DNA from 2 places in the Peribacillus sp. NPDC096448 genome. Region 2 is predicted to be linked to the other one. Evidence: riboswitches for the same ligand, from Rfam matches in the RefSeq annotation. Region 2 holds a riboswitch; the other holds the start of a gene.
The links. A riboswitch is a leader RNA that binds a small molecule or an ion and turns the genes downstream of it on or off. The one in region 2 is predicted to bind lysine.
Positions count from the first base shown of each region.

Region 1: another riboswitch for lysine. It lies ahead of ACIQ0C_RS12305 (amino acid permease); the one in region 2 lies ahead of ACIQ0C_RS00625 (aspartate kinase).

Region 1 covers NZ_JBIWEU010000006.1:110,222-118,274, forward strand. The annotation lists gene ACIQ0C_RS12285 (spore germination protein) at 1-773, shown strand, start outside; gene ACIQ0C_RS12290 (GerAB/ArcD/ProY family transporter) at 797-1,897, shown strand; gene ACIQ0C_RS12295 (Ger(x)C family spore germination protein) at 1,894-2,976, shown strand; gene ACIQ0C_RS12300 (glycoside hydrolase family 13 protein) at 3,060-4,739, shown strand; gene ACIQ0C_RS12305 (amino acid permease) at 4,789-6,240, opposite strand; lysine riboswitch at 6,336-6,520, opposite strand; gene ACIQ0C_RS12310 (LacI family DNA-binding transcriptional regulator) at 6,768-7,730, opposite strand.
Region 2 covers NZ_JBIWEU010000001.1:129,808-137,860, forward strand. The annotation lists gene ACIQ0C_RS00610 (electron transfer flavoprotein subunit alpha/FixB family protein) at 1-427, shown strand, start outside; gene trxA (thioredoxin) at 604-945, shown strand; gene uvrC (excinuclease ABC subunit UvrC) at 1,049-2,821, shown strand; lysine riboswitch at 2,883-3,059, shown strand; gene ACIQ0C_RS00625 (aspartate kinase) at 3,149-4,381, shown strand; gene ACIQ0C_RS00630 (YslB family protein) at 4,445-4,915, opposite strand; gene ACIQ0C_RS00635 (succinate dehydrogenase cytochrome b558 subunit) at 5,301-5,909, shown strand; gene sdhA (succinate dehydrogenase flavoprotein subunit) at 5,980-7,731, shown strand; gene sdhB (succinate dehydrogenase iron-sulfur subunit) at 7,749-8,053, shown strand, end outside.

The DNA of each region.
Region 1 (8,053 bases), on a different contig from region 2:
AAGGGAAAATAGGCATCATGCTGGATGGATCTCCTCATGCATTGGTTGGTCCCAATACCATCATCTCATTCTTCTCATCATTTGAAGATTATTTTCAAATTTGGAATCTCGGTACTTCATTCCGTTTGATTCGGCTTTTCGCCGTGCTGTTTTCCGTTTTGTCTTCCCCTCTGTATGTGGCCGTTTTAACCTATCATTATCAAGTGATTCCAACGGATTTGCTGCCAATCTTAATATCATCCAGGGGAGTGATTCCTTTTCCGCCAATCTTGGAAGCGATTGTGCTGGAAGGGACGATCGAATTGCTGAGGGAAGCGGCGGTCAGGCTGCCTGCTAAGGTTGGCTCTACCATCGGCATTGTCGGCGGTATAGTCATCGGTACAGCCGCTGTGGAAGCGGGATTTGTCAGTAATGTCTTGCTGATGCTTGTCGCTTTGGCTGCCTTGGCTTCATTTACAGTGCCGATTTACCAAATCAGCAATACGATTCGCCTTATCCGCTTTCCTTTTCTAATTGCAGCCCAGTTATACGGGCTGTTTGGAATAGCTTTATGCAGTGCATTCATATTAAGTCATTTATTGAAATTGACTTCGCTTGGCAGTCCTTATTTAGACCCGCTTTACCCGTTAAGAATTCATGACTTTAAAGATAGTCTGATTCGCCTCCCTTTTTCAAAGCAGAAAAAACGCCCGCAATTTCTGCGGACGGAAAATTCACTAAGGATAAGGAAGGAGGCAAAAATGCGAAACTCCCATAATGATATTGATGAATAAGGTGTAGAAAGCGGTGAGATGGCATGGAAGTCAAACCAAATGAAACTAAACTAATATCTCCATTTTTTGTTTTTTTCCTCATGCCAGGCATGCAGATAGGAGTAGGGATATTGGGGTTTGAACGGATCATAGCGAAAGAGGCTGGCCAAGACGCATGGATAGCGGTCCTGATATCAGGGTTGATCATAAATGTTCTGCTTTGGATGTGTTTCAAGCTTTTAGGCAGGGGCCCCCAGACACTTGATTTGGTTGCCATCCATAAGGATTTGTTTGGCAAATGGGTCGGAAATGCTTTCAATATTTTATTCATCCTCTACTTTATAATGATTTCCATCATTCTTATCAGGACTTATTTAGAAGTCATTCAGGTTTGGATGTTCCCTGGTGTCAATGTCCTGATGCTAATAACCATCATTCTTATTCTTGTGTATAACTTTGTGGAGGGAGGTTTCAGGGTCATTACCGGTTTTTGCATAATCGGGCTTATTATCGGATCGCCATTATTCCTTTTGAATTATTTTCCATTGAAGTATGCCCACTTTGAAAATTTGGGTCCGTTTCTTGATCATTCCTTTTTGGACATCATGAAGGCCTGTAAGAAAATGACCCTGAATTACCTTGGTTTTGAATTACTCCTCATTTATTATCCTTTCATTAAAAATCGTGAAAAATCTCAAAAATGGGCCCACTTAGGGGCGTTGTTTACTATGGTGATATATTTAGTATCCATAATTGTTTCGTTGGCCTACTATCATCAAGATCAGCTGAAAGATGTAATTTGGGCAACTTTGACGTTATGGAAAATTGTAGACCTTCCATTCATTGAAAGGTTCGAATACATAGGGATTTCCGTTTGGCTGTTCATGGTGCTGCCGAATGTTTGCATAGGGGTTTGGGCAGCAAGCAGGACAGCGAAAAGAGTATTCGGATTCAGACAGAAAAAGATGGTGGTTCTCATTCTGATTACCATCTTAGTTTCCTGCATTTTTTTGGATAACCGCTATAGAATCGATAAGTTTAACACGATCAGTTCGCAAATTGGTTTTTATATCGTTTATTTATATCTTCCTCTCTTATTCATATGGCAGTCGATCGTCTATAAAGTTAGGGGGCATAAATCATGAAAATCAAACTTCTCTTGATAACATTAGCGAGCTTTTTGGTGGCGGCGTGCGGCGTGGAAAAGCAAATATTAGAAGATATATTAATTGCTGAAGTCGTAGGTTATGATGATGCCGAAGGCAAAAAAATCAAAGGTACGGTCGTTGTCAGCGTTCCTCAGCCTGGGGAGGAAGCAGATCTGGGTAAAGAAGTATATGAAGCGAACTCCCATGATATAAAGGCGGCCCGCCAGCAAGAAAATGCAAAAACACCATACCCGATTGTCGGCGGGAGACTGACAGTCATTCTATATGGTGAAGGATTGGCAAGTAATGGGTTGAATGATTATGTCGATACATATAGGCGTGACCCAATGGTGGGAAGGGATTTGTATTTAGCGGTCGTTCATGGCAAAGCGGAGGATGTAGTTAAAATGGAGCCAAAGTTGATTAAAACTCCAGGGGTTCAAGTGAAAGAGCTGATCGAACAGAATATAAGGACCAATTTGCCTGATGTGGATCTTCACAGGTATTTATATGCGTGCCATGGTAAAGGAATCGATCCGGTCTTGCCCTTATTGGAAACTGCAGGAGACCAAATACGGGTAAGGGGGATCGCTTTGTTTAAAAAGGATCGTTATATAGGTAAATATATCCCTTATGAAGACGGCTTTTTATATAAAGTCCTTAGTGAAAACTTTAAGCTTGGGAGTTATGAGATTAAGTGGAAGGAAAATGACTTTACCGATATCAATAACGTGGAGTCACGTGTCCATTATCATATTTCGAATGCCAATCAAGACCCCAAGGTCAGGATTGATGTGAAATTAAAAGCGAGTCTGCTAGAGGTCCAGGGCTATGACTTGGGCAAAGCGGTCGACCTGAATAAAATAGAGGCCAGGGCCGAGCATGTCATTGGTAAAAAATTAAATGAGATGGTAACCATGTTTCAGGAGAACAATATAGATCCGATTGCACTCGGTGATCATGCTAAAAGTAAAACAAGAAATTTCGACCAAAAACATTGGGAGGAGGCATATCCCGATATTCCAATCGAGGTCGATCTGGATATTGAAATGATTCAAACGGGAATAGCTGAATAAAAATAGAATATTCTGGAGTTTCCCCCTTTATAATAGGGTATTGGTGTAATGATTGTGTCAATGCGCTAAAGAGGGGGAAAAGCATGGACAAAGCATGGTGGAAAGAGGCAGTCGTGTATCAAGTGTATCCAAGGAGTTTTATGGATAGTGATGGCGATGGGATAGGGGATATAAACGGGATCTTGATGAAGCTCGATTATTTACAAGAGTTGGGTGTGAACGTGATATGGCTATCCCCAGTTTATCAATCTCCCAATGATGACAATGGGTACGATATCAGTGATTATAAATCAATCATGACTGAATTCGGGACCATGTCTGATTTCGATAGGTTGTTGAAGGCAGTTCATGAGCGTGGAATGAAAATCATGATGGACCTCGTGGTCAACCATTCTTCAGATGAACATCCGTGGTTCGAGGAATCCCGATCCTCAAGAGATAATCCGAAACGTGATTATTATATTTGGAAACCTGGCAGGAATGGGAAAGAGCCAAATAATTGGGAGTCCATTTTTAAAGGTTCAGCATGGCAATATGATGAAGGAACCGATGAATATTATTTACATTTATTCAGCAGGAAACAACCGGATTTAAACTGGGAGAACCCTAAGCTCCGTGAAGAAATCTACAGCATTATGACTTGGTGGCTGGATAAGGGTGTCGATGGCTTCCGGATGGATGTCATCAACTTCCTTTCAAAAGATCAAAGCTATTCAGATGGAGCCGTTCATCATGAGAAGCAGTATGGTGATGGAAGCCCCTTTTTCCTGAATGGCCCGCGCATACATGAGTTTTTGCAGGAAATCAATCAACGGGCACTTTCTGGACATGACGTGATTACGGTTGGGGAGATGCCAGGCGTCACACCGGAGGAAGCACAATTGTTCACAGGTAAAGGTCGTGGTGAGCTACATATGGTCTTTCAATTCGAACATATGGATTTGGGGAAGGGACCAGAAGGGAAATGGAGTAACGATAAATGGAAGCTAACCGATTTAAAGCGAATTCTCTCCAAGTGGCAGACTGGTTTGGAGGGGGATGGCTGGAACAGTTTATACTGGAACAACCATGATCAGCCCCGGGTTGTCTCAAGGTTTGGTAATGATGGAAAGTATCGTATTGAAAGCGCAAAGATGCTTGCCGCTTGTCTTCATATGCTTCAAGGTACACCTTATATATATCAAGGGGAAGAGCTTGGCATGACCAATGTTGCATTTGAGGGCATCGATGAATACCGGGATATCGAAACATTGAATTCTTATGACGAACTCGTCAATTCTCATGGCTGGTCAAAAGAGCGGATGATGTCAGCCATCCACGCCCGCAGCCGGGATAATGCGAGGACACCGATTCAGTGGAATGACTCCCGGAACGCCGGATTCACGAAAGGGACTCCTTGGATTAAGGTTAATCCCAATTTTCCCGAGATTAATGCAGAAAAGGCCTACAATGATTCGAATTCCATTTTTCATTTTTATAAAAAGCTTATCCAATTACGCAAGGAACATGAAATCGTCGTTTATGGCCGTTTTGAACTGCTGTTGCCGGATGATGAACGAATATTTGCCTACACGAGATCGTTGGAAGAAGAAAAGCTGTTGGTGCTATGTAACTTTAAAGAAGAGCAGGCTCCCTATACTTTGCCTGAAGAGCTGCATGCATATGCTGCCACAAAGCTGATCGGCAATTATGATCAGGAGGAAGAAGGAATCTCCAGCAAACCCCTGCAACCATATGAATGCCGTGTTTATCATTTGAAATGAAAAAAGGACCTGTCCTTCTCCATTTAGGGAAGAACAGGTCCTTTGCGTATTATTTTGATTTAAGGTCACATTCCTCTAGCGGAATGATTTTCGTTTTATGTTTAATTTTATAGCCGAACCATAGGACGAAAAATAGGATCAAGCCAATGTAGGAAACGAACATTGAATTCCAATCGATCCCATCGCTGCTGAAAGCTTGATAGCCTTGTCCGATGATAATGATAATACAAAGGACAAGTGCGAATATAGGCCCGAATGGGAAGCCTTTTGCCCGGAATGGTAAAGCATTCATATCAAGGCCTTGAGCAGCGTAAGCTTTGCGGAACCGATAATGGGCAATTGCAATCCCTACCCAGGTGACGAATCCTGCCATGCCTGAAGCGTTCAATAACCAGATATAAACGACGCCATCACCGAAAAACGAAGCTAAGAATGCAACGCAGCCAACTAAAGAAGTCACGATAAGTGCATTCACGGGTACTCCTCTTTTATCTAACTTACCTAAGAACTTCGGTGCTTTCCCATCACGTGCCAAGTCCCATAGCATACGGGTTGAAGCGTACATGCCAGAGTTACCGGCAGAGAGTACGGATGATAAAATGATCGCGTTCATGATGGATGCGGCAAATGCAAGGCCGGCCCGTTCAAATACAAGCGTGAATGGACTTACGGCAACATCTTCACTCAATAAACGTGAATCGGTAAACGGAATGATCATGCCAATTACAAAAATGGCTAAGATATAGAATAAGATGATACGCCAGAAAACGGATCTGATCGCTTTTGGGATATTTTTTTCTGGATCCTCACTTTCACCAGCGGTCACTCCAAGCAATTCCGTACCTTGGAATGAAAAGCCGGCAGCCATGAATACACCTAGAATCGTGAAGAACCCTCCGTTAAAGGGACCTTCGCCCATTGTGAAATTGGAAAAACCAATTGGGTCTTTCCCACCCATGATTCCGAGAATGATCAGAACACCCGTGATCAAGAAAATGACGACTGTCACGACCTTGATCATGGCAAACCAGAATTCTGTTTCCCCGAAACCTTTAACTGACATGTAATTGATAAGAAACATAGTGATTAACGCAATGGCACTCCAGATAATTGAAGGGCTATCAGGGAACCAGAACTTCATAATTAAGACAACGGCTGCCAATTCAGCGGCAATGGTGATTGCCCAGTTATACCAGTAGTTCCAACCAATCGCAAAACCGAAAGACGGATCGACGAATTTGGATGCATAGACACGGAACGAACCGGCCACTGGCATGAACGCTGCCATTTCTGCAAGACTTGTCATTAAGTAATAAACCATGATGCCGATGATCGCGTATGCCACCAAGGCACCGCCGGGACCGGCTGAATGAATGGCACCGCCACTTGCTAAAAATAAACCTGTTCCAATCGTTCCACCTAATGAAATCATCATTAAATGACGCGCTTTCAGGCTCCTTTTCAGTTCAGTAGGGCTTGATGCTGATTGTGAATTTGACAATTGATGTTACACTCCTTTTTATTGGAAGGGAACGAAAAATAAAAAACAGCAGTCGAAAAAGATCGACGGCTGTTTATAATAAACCCGTTTATCCTTCCGAAGATAGCTCCCCACGCTTTGTGAAAAAACGTGACAGTGGTGTTCCTATTCGGTTACACCGCCAGCAAGAATATACATGGAATATACCCTAACTTCGGCAACTTATCCTTTCAAACGGAGTCTTTAATTTTCCAGAATCTCGTCCGTTTTACTTTTATAAGCTGCAGCCTCTAACTCATCGGTAAATGAGGAAGTATTCAATTTTCTAAAATCGTTGGCGTCAGCTTGTGGGTGACGTCGGACGATTATACTCATGAAATTCATGCAATCGCTAATAGATTGCTAGTAATTGAGTAAACTTTACTATATCAAAATTATAAAATAACTTCTGGGATATCGCAATGATTATTTTACGTGGTTATTTTTTCCTAGTTATGAGTGATGGCAGTAAGGAAGAATTCAAGTACTAAAATAAAGCATCCTCTTGACTAAACGGTTTTCCTTTTTATTAGTGCGTAGTCCAGTTTTACATGTTTGACCTCTTCAGGATTCTCAAATAGGTCCACTGCCATTTTCCCAATCCATTCCAGCGGTAAGGAGATGGTCGTGATGTCGAGTATTTCGCCAAGGCTATCATTATTGAAGCCGAGAATGGCCACATCTTCCGGTACCCTTATACCCGATTTCTTAGCGGTAAGAATGAAGCCCGCCGCCGTGTCATCATTCGTGATGATGATGGCATCAGGTTTATCCATCATCGAATTCCATTCCTGAAACAATTGTTCACCGTCTTTGATATGATAACTGCCTTCAAATAGCCATTCTTTATTGTTTATCAGTTGATGTTTACTCATGATATCGTTAAAGGCCTTTGTACGATGGGAACTATTTCTGCTCTTTTTACGGCCGAGGCTGTATCCGATTTTCTTATATCCTTTAGCAATCACGTACTCAAGGGCACAGGAAAAAGCGGCATAATGATCAATGCTGATGGATGAGAATTCAGCTTGGGCTGTATCTTCACATAAAATAATCGGTCCGTATTTTTGATAATCCAAGAGGATTTTCATTTCCGAAATCCTTGAACAAACGATAATGCCATCGAGCTGCTTCATTTGCAGCATATTAAAAGCCTGGATCTCTTTCTCTCTATCATAATTTGTTTGAAAGATGACGATATGACAGCCAATTGCATTTGCCTGTTTAGTGATTCCGTTAACGATTGCCCCGTAATATGGGTGATTGTTGAAGGGGATGATAATGCCGATAAGATTGGTTTTGCCTTTTGAAAGATGAATGGCGTTGATGTTTCTCGTATAATTCAAACGATCGATCGCTTCTAAGACGCTCTTTCTTTTATCGGGGCTTACATATGGATGATCATTCAATACACGAGACACTGTTGAGACAGATACACCAGCACATTGAGCTATTTCTTTAATATTTGTCATGGTATCACCGTTTTTTCTTTTTTTATATTGTACAGTATGAAACCCATTTCAGGGCAAGGGAACAGTGTGGGGCTGCTGAAGATTTCTTCAAATAAGGTCTTGTTCTGGTATTGGTTTCATCCTTTAAGATTTGTTTAAGTCTTAGAGGAGGAGGAAATCATGATGTTCCAAACTTTAATCACCCTGTTTGTGCTTTGCGGAATCGAATTGGGATTTGCGTACTTGGCAATTTCCTTGAAACAGGAAAAATAAGTGTCAAAGCCCGAATTCCGCGGCATTATGCGTGGAAACCGCGTTTACTCGTGAATTTCACGTCGTCCCTA
Region 2 (8,053 bases):
GACAATCATTAAAGACGTTGTTAGAAAAGCCAGTGAAGGGGTCGACCTTTCAGAAGCGAAAGTAGTCATCGCGGGTGGCCGTGGCGTGAAAAGTGAAGATGGTTTTGAACCATTAAAGGAACTGGCACAGGTTCTTGGCGGAGCGGTAGGAGCTTCCCGCGGAGCATGTGATGCGGACTATTGCGATTACTCATTGCAAATCGGGCAAACGGGTAAAGTCGTAACACCTGACCTTTATATCGCTTGCGGAATTTCCGGTGCGATCCAGCATTTAGCGGGAATGTCCAACTCCAAGGTTATCGTTGCCATCAATAAAGACCCGGAAGCTAACATATTCAATGTGGCTGATTATGGAATTGTCGGAGACCTTTTCGAAGTCGTTCCATTACTTACGGAAGAATTCAAAAAACTTAAAGTTAACGCGTAATAGAAATAATACAGATGAGGGGCAAGACATTCGGCATAAGCCGATACATGTCTTGCCCCTTTATGCAGATAGGCAAGGATTTTGGCCTGCATATTTACTCTTTTTTTGGACATCCTACCACTGAAGCAAAATATTAGCATCGATTCGAGCAACAATGTTATACTGTCTTTAGTTATTTGAGTAAATTTGAGGAGGAATTATATATGGCTATTGTAAATGCAACTGACCAAACTTTCACAACAGATACTAGCGAAGGTGTCGTTCTTGTAGATTTTTGGGCTCCATGGTGTGGACCTTGTAAAATGATCGCTCCTGTTCTTCAAGAGCTTGATACTGAAATTGGCGATACAGCAAAAATCGTAAAAGTGGATGTAGATGAAAACCAAGAAACAGCTGGAAAATTCGGTGTGATGAGCATCCCGACATTAATCGTCCTTAAAGACGGTGAAGTGGTTGATAAGGTTGTTGGTTTCCAACCTAAAGAAGCACTTGCTGAACTTATTGCAAAACACGCGTAATAGTAAGTTAGCTAAAAAAAGCTTCAAGTCTGCGGACTTGAAGCTTTTTTCGCTATCTTGATATATAATGATTGTAAAAATGGGAGAACAGGAGGCTGAATGCATGAATCAACAAATAAAGAATAAACTTGCCCTTCTTCCCGATCAACCTGGTTGTTATTTAATGAAAGATCGTCAGGGAACGATCATATATGTAGGCAAAGCGAAGGTGTTGAAAAATCGTGTCCGTTCTTATTTTACGGGATCTCATGATGGGAAAACATTTCGGCTCGTGAATGAGATTGAGGATTTCGAATACATCGTCACCTCTTCCAATATCGAAGCTCTTATTTTAGAGTTGAACTTAATCAAAAAACATGACCCAAAATATAATGTCATGCTAAAGGATGATAAGACGTATCCTTTCATCAAGCTGACTGCGGAACGCCACCCGCGTCTCATCATTACGCGAAAAGTCAAAAAAGACAAAGGGAAATATTTCGGTCCTTATCCGAATGCATTTGCAGCCAACGAAACGAAAAAATTGCTCGACCGCATCTATCCCTTAAGGAAATGCAATACTTTACCTGATCGCGTTTGTCTCTACTATCACCTAGGCCAGTGCCTGGCCCCATGTGTATATGATGTAGAGGAACAGGAATATAAAAAAATGGTCGATGATATCAACCGGTTCTTGAACGGCGGGCATACTGAAATAAAAAAAGAACTGACTGAAAAAATGCTAGAGGCATCGGAAGAGCTCGATTTCGAGAGGGCCAAGGAGTTCCGTGACAAGATTGCCCACATCGATATTACGATGGAGAAGCAGAAAATGATGACGACCGATTTCATCGACAGGGATGTATTTGGCTTTGCCTATGATAAAGGCTGGATGTGCGTTCAGGTATTTTTTGTCCGTCAGGGTAAATTGATAGAAAGGGATGTTTCACTTTTTCCGGTCTACGATGAACCCGAACAGGAACTTCTTACATTCCTCGGTCAGTTTTACGAGATTACGAACCACTTTAAACCAAAGGAAATCTTGCTGCCTGAATCAGTGGATGCCGAAATGGCCGAAGGGCTGCTTGGTGTCAAAACGATTCACCCGAAACGGGGAGCGAAAAAAGACATGCTTAAATTGGCGAATAAAAATGCCTCCATCGCCCTTCAGGAAAAATTCTCTTTGATTGAAAGAGATGAAGAAAGAACGATCAATGCGGTGGAAAACCTCGGGAAACAACTGGGTATCTACACCCCGCATCGAATTGAAGCTTTCGATAACTCCAATATCCAGGGAAGTGACCCCGTTTCCGCTTTAGTCGTGTTCATTGATGGGAAGCCGGAAAAAAGAGAGTACCGAAAATATAAAATCAAGACGGTCCAGGGACCTGATGATTATGAATCGATGCGTGAAGTGGTCAGAAGAAGATATTCACGAGTATTGAAAGAAGGGCTGCCGCTTCCGGATTTGATCATCATTGATGGCGGAAAGGGACATGTCGAAGCAGTGCGGGATATTCTCGAAAATGAATTGGGCCTTGATATTCCACTTTCAGGCCTCATTAAGGATGAAAAGCATAGGACCTCGCAATTGATGATCGGAAATCCGCTTGAACTCGTACCTCTTGATTCACGGAGCCAGGAATTTTACCTATTGCAAAGAATTCAGGATGAAGTGCACCGGTTCGCGATTACGTTTCATCGTCAGCTTCGCGGGAAAAATGCGGTTCACTCCCAGCTTGATGATATTCCAGGAGTCGGGGAAAAGCGAAGGAAGCAATTATTAAGGCATTTTGGATCATTGAAGAAAATCAAAGAGGCAACGGCCGAGGAAATCATGGAAGCTGGCATGCCAAAAGGGGTAGCCGAGGGAATCGTTAGAAAACTACAAGAATAATCTTGCTACCGATGAATCTCTATGCTATGATTAAAAGGAATTTTTAACTAGACAACTTAAAAGTGCTGATAGAGGTGCGGAATTCAAGAGTAAAAACCTGGAGAAGTATGAGCTTCCATGAAAGGTTTTGAAAGGGGACGACGCCGAAGGAAGACAAGACTCATACCTTGTTCTCCTGGTCCGACATTTAATAAATGGCGGATTGTCAGGGTTTATACCCTGGAGAGCTATCTCACTGTGTTTACAGTATTAGGGTATGTGACCACAGCAATGAGATATTTCTCATTGCTTTTTTTATTGCCTAAAAAGTAGAGAGGGTGCATGAGGATGGCATTAATCGTTCAAAAATTCGGCGGAACATCCGTCGGTAGCGTAGAAAAAATCAAAAATGTTGCCAATCGGGTAATCGAGGAAGCGGAGAATGGAAATGAGGTTGTCGTCGTTGTTTCAGCTATGGGGAAAACAACGGACCAATTGGTTTCCATGGCCCGTGATATTTCCGGATCCCCTAGCAAGAGGGAAATGGATATGCTATTGACCACTGGGGAACAGGTAACGATTTCCCTGTTAACGATGGCATTGATTGAAGAAGGACATGAAGCCATTTCGTATACTGGCTGGCAGGCTGGCATGGAAACGGAATCCGTTCATGGGAATGCCCGGATTTTAAACATCGATGCCACGAGGATCCAAGCTCAGCTTCAGGAGAAGAAAATAGTGGTCGTAGCCGGTTTCCAGGGTAACGATGCAAATGGGGAAATCACTACCTTAGGGCGAGGCGGTTCCGATACGACGGCGGTTGCCATCGCTGCAGCGCTGAATGCGGATAGATGCGATATTTATACGGATGTAACGGGTGTTTTCACAACGGACCCACGCTACATAAAAGGCGCGCGAAAACTCCAATCCATTTCTTACGATGAAATGCTGGAACTTGCCAACCTCGGGGCGGGCGTCCTTCATCCAAGGGCTGTCGAATATGCAAAAAATTATCAAATTCCGCTTGAAGTCCGTTCAAGCATGGAGAGAGAATCAGGAACGATCATAGAGGAGGAAGCAACTATGGAAGAAAACTTAATTGTACGCGGCATTGCTTTTGAAGACAGCATTACGAGGGTCACAATATATGGTTTGCCCCAATCACTTGGTGCATTATCCACTATCTTCACGACACTTGCGAAAAACCGGATCAATGTGGACATCATCATTCAAAGCATGACTGCCGAGGATACGACCAATCTATCTTTTTCCACAAAAAGTGAAGATACGGAAGCGGCCTTGATTGTGCTGGAAAATAATAAAGAACACTTGGGATTCGACCGGGTCGAAACGGAGAGCGGGTTGGCCAAAGTGTCCATCGTCGGTTCTGGTATGGTATCCAATCCGGGAGTGGCTGCCGAGATGTTTGAAGTGATGGCCAATACAGGCATCCAAGTGAAAATGGTCAGCACATCGGAAATTAAAGTTTCGACTGTCATCAATGAAAAGGAAATGGTGAAGGCGGTTGAATCCCTTCATGAAGCATTTAAACTTGGTCAGCATGCAAATGTGCTAGCTTAAGTGTCATGAGTCCAATAAAAAACAGACTTCCGGTAAAAAGGGTAAGTCTGTTTTAAGGGCTCATTAGATTGGATCTCTGGGATCCCATTGGATGGTGAATATCACTTTTTTTGCGCGGCGTTTGATTTCTTCCGTTGATTCGCTGAGGAATTTCTTTTGCAGTGTAAACTGCTCGGCAAGGAAACCGGCTTCAAGCTGGAAGTGACAATCAGGGTGTAAATCCAGGCGGCGGCTGATTATTTCACCCGTCAGGGATAATTCCATTTCGTGTTTCGTATACTTCAAGATTTCCAGATTGCCCCACCCAGCGCTTTGGAAAAATTCAATCACTTCCTGATCGCCATTCAATGGGAATTTTCTTGCTAATTGTTTACCTGCCCAATAGAGGATTTGATTAGAGTCTTTTCCGAGAATATCGTTCAATAGAACTTCTCTGATTAATTCGTATCCGAAAGCTGGAACCAGGAATTCTTCAGTTTGAATTTCTTCAGTTTGAATCTCTTCTTCTATCGCAGCAGCAATATTTTTTTTCATAATTTATCGCCTCTTTCTGTAAATCTATTATAAACGTATTTCTTTTGCAAATTATACTGTTTTTTATTTATTTAAATAACAATTGGAAAAAAATGAGAAATTATACCGAGATATTAATAGGTAAATTAGAAATTTATTCAAAATATCACCTTGACAAACAAAAAATAGCCAATTTAATCCAAAAAAATCTATTCTGAAAAAGAGATTTCTTGTATCCGTTTTCTTGACGCACATAGAAGTCAGGAGTAAAATGGACATGTCACATAATTGTAAAGGAAGTATTGAGGATTTTTTTTTGACTCTATACTGTATTTTCACGCGGAGATAAAAGGTAGCCACCAGATTATCTTTGCATGATTTTTCACAAATTAAGGGGGGGCACTTAGTGGCAAAGAATCGTGAGTTTGGGAATCGCAGGCTTCATTCACTTCTAGGAGTAATTCCAATTGGTCTATTCCTAATTTTTCATTTATCGGTAAACTTTATGGCAACAAAAGGAGAAGAAACATTTAATGGGGCAGTTCATTTAATTGAGTTTACACCCGTGAAGATTTTGGTGGAATGGGTCGTCATCTATCTACCGCTCATTTTCCATGCTGTGTACGGAATTTATATTGCCTTTACAGCAAAAAACAATTTAGGCAGATTTAGTTTCTTCCGTAACTGGATGTTCATGCTGCAACGCTTAACTGGAATCATAACATTGATTTTCCTTGTTTGGCATATATGGGCAACTAGAATTCAAGCAGCTATGGGTGCTGAAGTTAACTTTGACATGATGGCGGATATTTTCTCTAGTCCATTCATGCTTGTGTTCTATATTGTTGGTGTTATCTCGGCAATCTTCCACTTTGCTAATGGATTATGGTCATTTGCTGTGAGCTGGGGTCTGACAGTTTCACCAAGATCGCAAAGAATCATGACTTACTTTACATTGATCGTTTTCGTTCTTCTTTCTTATATCGGGATCAGCGCAATTTTCGCTTTTGTATAAGAAGATAGAGTTCATCTATAAGTATTAGGAAAAACATAGCTTGGCTAATGGAAATAAGGGAGTGACAGAATTGGGTAAAGGTAAAATAGTTATCGTTGGTGGAGGTCTAGCTGGATTAATGGCTACGATCAAAGCAGCAGAGCTGGGACAACAGGTTGATTTATTTTCTTTAGTGCCTGTTAAACGCTCTCACTCAGTTTGTGCCCAAGGCGGAATCAACGGGGCAGTAAATACAAAAGGTGAAGGGGATTCTCCATATATCCACTTCGACGATACAGTTTATGGCGGAGATTTCTTGGCTAACCAACCGCCGGTTAAAGCGATGTGCGAAGCAGCACCATCGATCATCCATATGTTTGACCGTATGGGTGTAATGTTCAACCGTACTCCGGAAGGTCTTCTTGATTTCCGTCGTTTCGGTGGTACTCAACATAGCCGTACAGCATTCGCTGGTGCAACAACTGGTCAGCAATTACTTTACGCATTGGACGAGCAGGTTCGCCGTTATGAAGTGGAAGGCCTTGTAACGAAATATGAAGGCTGGGAATTCCTTGGAGCTGTCATCGATGATGAGCAAACAGCACGCGGTATCGTAGCTCAAAACCTGACTTCAATGGAAATCAAATCATTCCCTGGCGACGCAGTCATCATGGCAAGCGGCGGCCCTGGAATCATTTTCGGTAAATCAACCAACTCAATGATCAATACAGGATCAGCGGCTTCCATCGTGTATCAACAAGGTGTAAATTATGCAAATGGTGAGTTCATTCAAATTCACCCGACAGCAATCCCTGGCGATGACAAACTTCGTCTAATGAGTGAATCCGCTCGTGGTGAAGGTGGACGTATCTGGACATATAAAGACGGAAAACCTTGGTATTTCCTTGAAGAAAAATACCCTGCTTATGGTAATCTAGTACCTCGTGATATCGCGACTCGTGAAATTTTCGACGTATGCATGAACATGAAGCTTGGCATTAATGGTGAAAACATGGTTTACCTGGATCTATCACATAAAGATCCTAAATTACTTGATATTAAACTTGGCGGAATCATTGAAATCTACGAGAAATTCATGGGTGAAGATCCTCGTAAAGTTCCAATGAAAATTTTCCCTGCCGTTCACTATTCTATGGGCGGACTTTGGGTTGATTATGACCAAATGACTAACATCAAAGGTTTATTCGCTGCAGGTGAGTGTGATTACTCACAACATGGCGGTAACCGTCTTGGTGCTAACTCACTTCTTTCTGCAATCTATGGTGGTTCAGTCGCTGGACCGAATGCCGTTAAATATATTGAAGGCCTTGATAAAACTTCAGAATCCATTCCTTCTTCATTGTATGAAGGGTACGAAAAACAAGAACAAGAGAAATGGAATGAAGTCATGTCTCTTGATGGTAACGAAAATGCGTACGTCCTTCACAAAGAACTTGGTGAGTGGATGACACAGCATGTTACTGTAGTTCGTTACAATGACAAGCTGAAAGAAACGGATAACAAGATTCTTGAGCTGATGGAACGTTACAAGAAAATTAACATCAATGACACGGCAAAATGGAGTAACCAAGGGGCTGCATTCACTAGACAGCTGCAAAACATGATGCAATTGGCTCGTGTAATCACTATTGGTGCGTTAAACCGTGATGAAAGCCGCGGAGCACATTACAAACCTGATTTCCCAGAACGTAATGATGAGGAATTCATGAAAACTACTATGGCAACATTCAAAGGCTTGGATCAAGCACCTGAATTCCATTATGAAGATATTGATGTATCACTGATCGCACCGCGTAAACGTGACTACACTACGAAACACTAAAGAGGGGGAGCAAAAAAATGGTTGAAACTAAATCTGAGACTAAAACAGTCCGTTTTATAATCACTCGTCAAGATACACCGGATTCAGCTCCTTATGATGAGGAATTCGAATTAGCGTACCGTCCGAATATGAACGTAATTTCCGCTCTAATGGAAATTCGTCGTAATCCAGTAACTGTACAAGGCAAGCACACTACAGCAATCGCATGGGACATGAACTGTCTTGAAGAGGTATGTGGTGCTTGTTCAATGGTTATCAATGGTAAACCAAGACAATCATGTACAGCTCTTATCGATCAATTGGAGCAGCCGGTTCGTCTAGC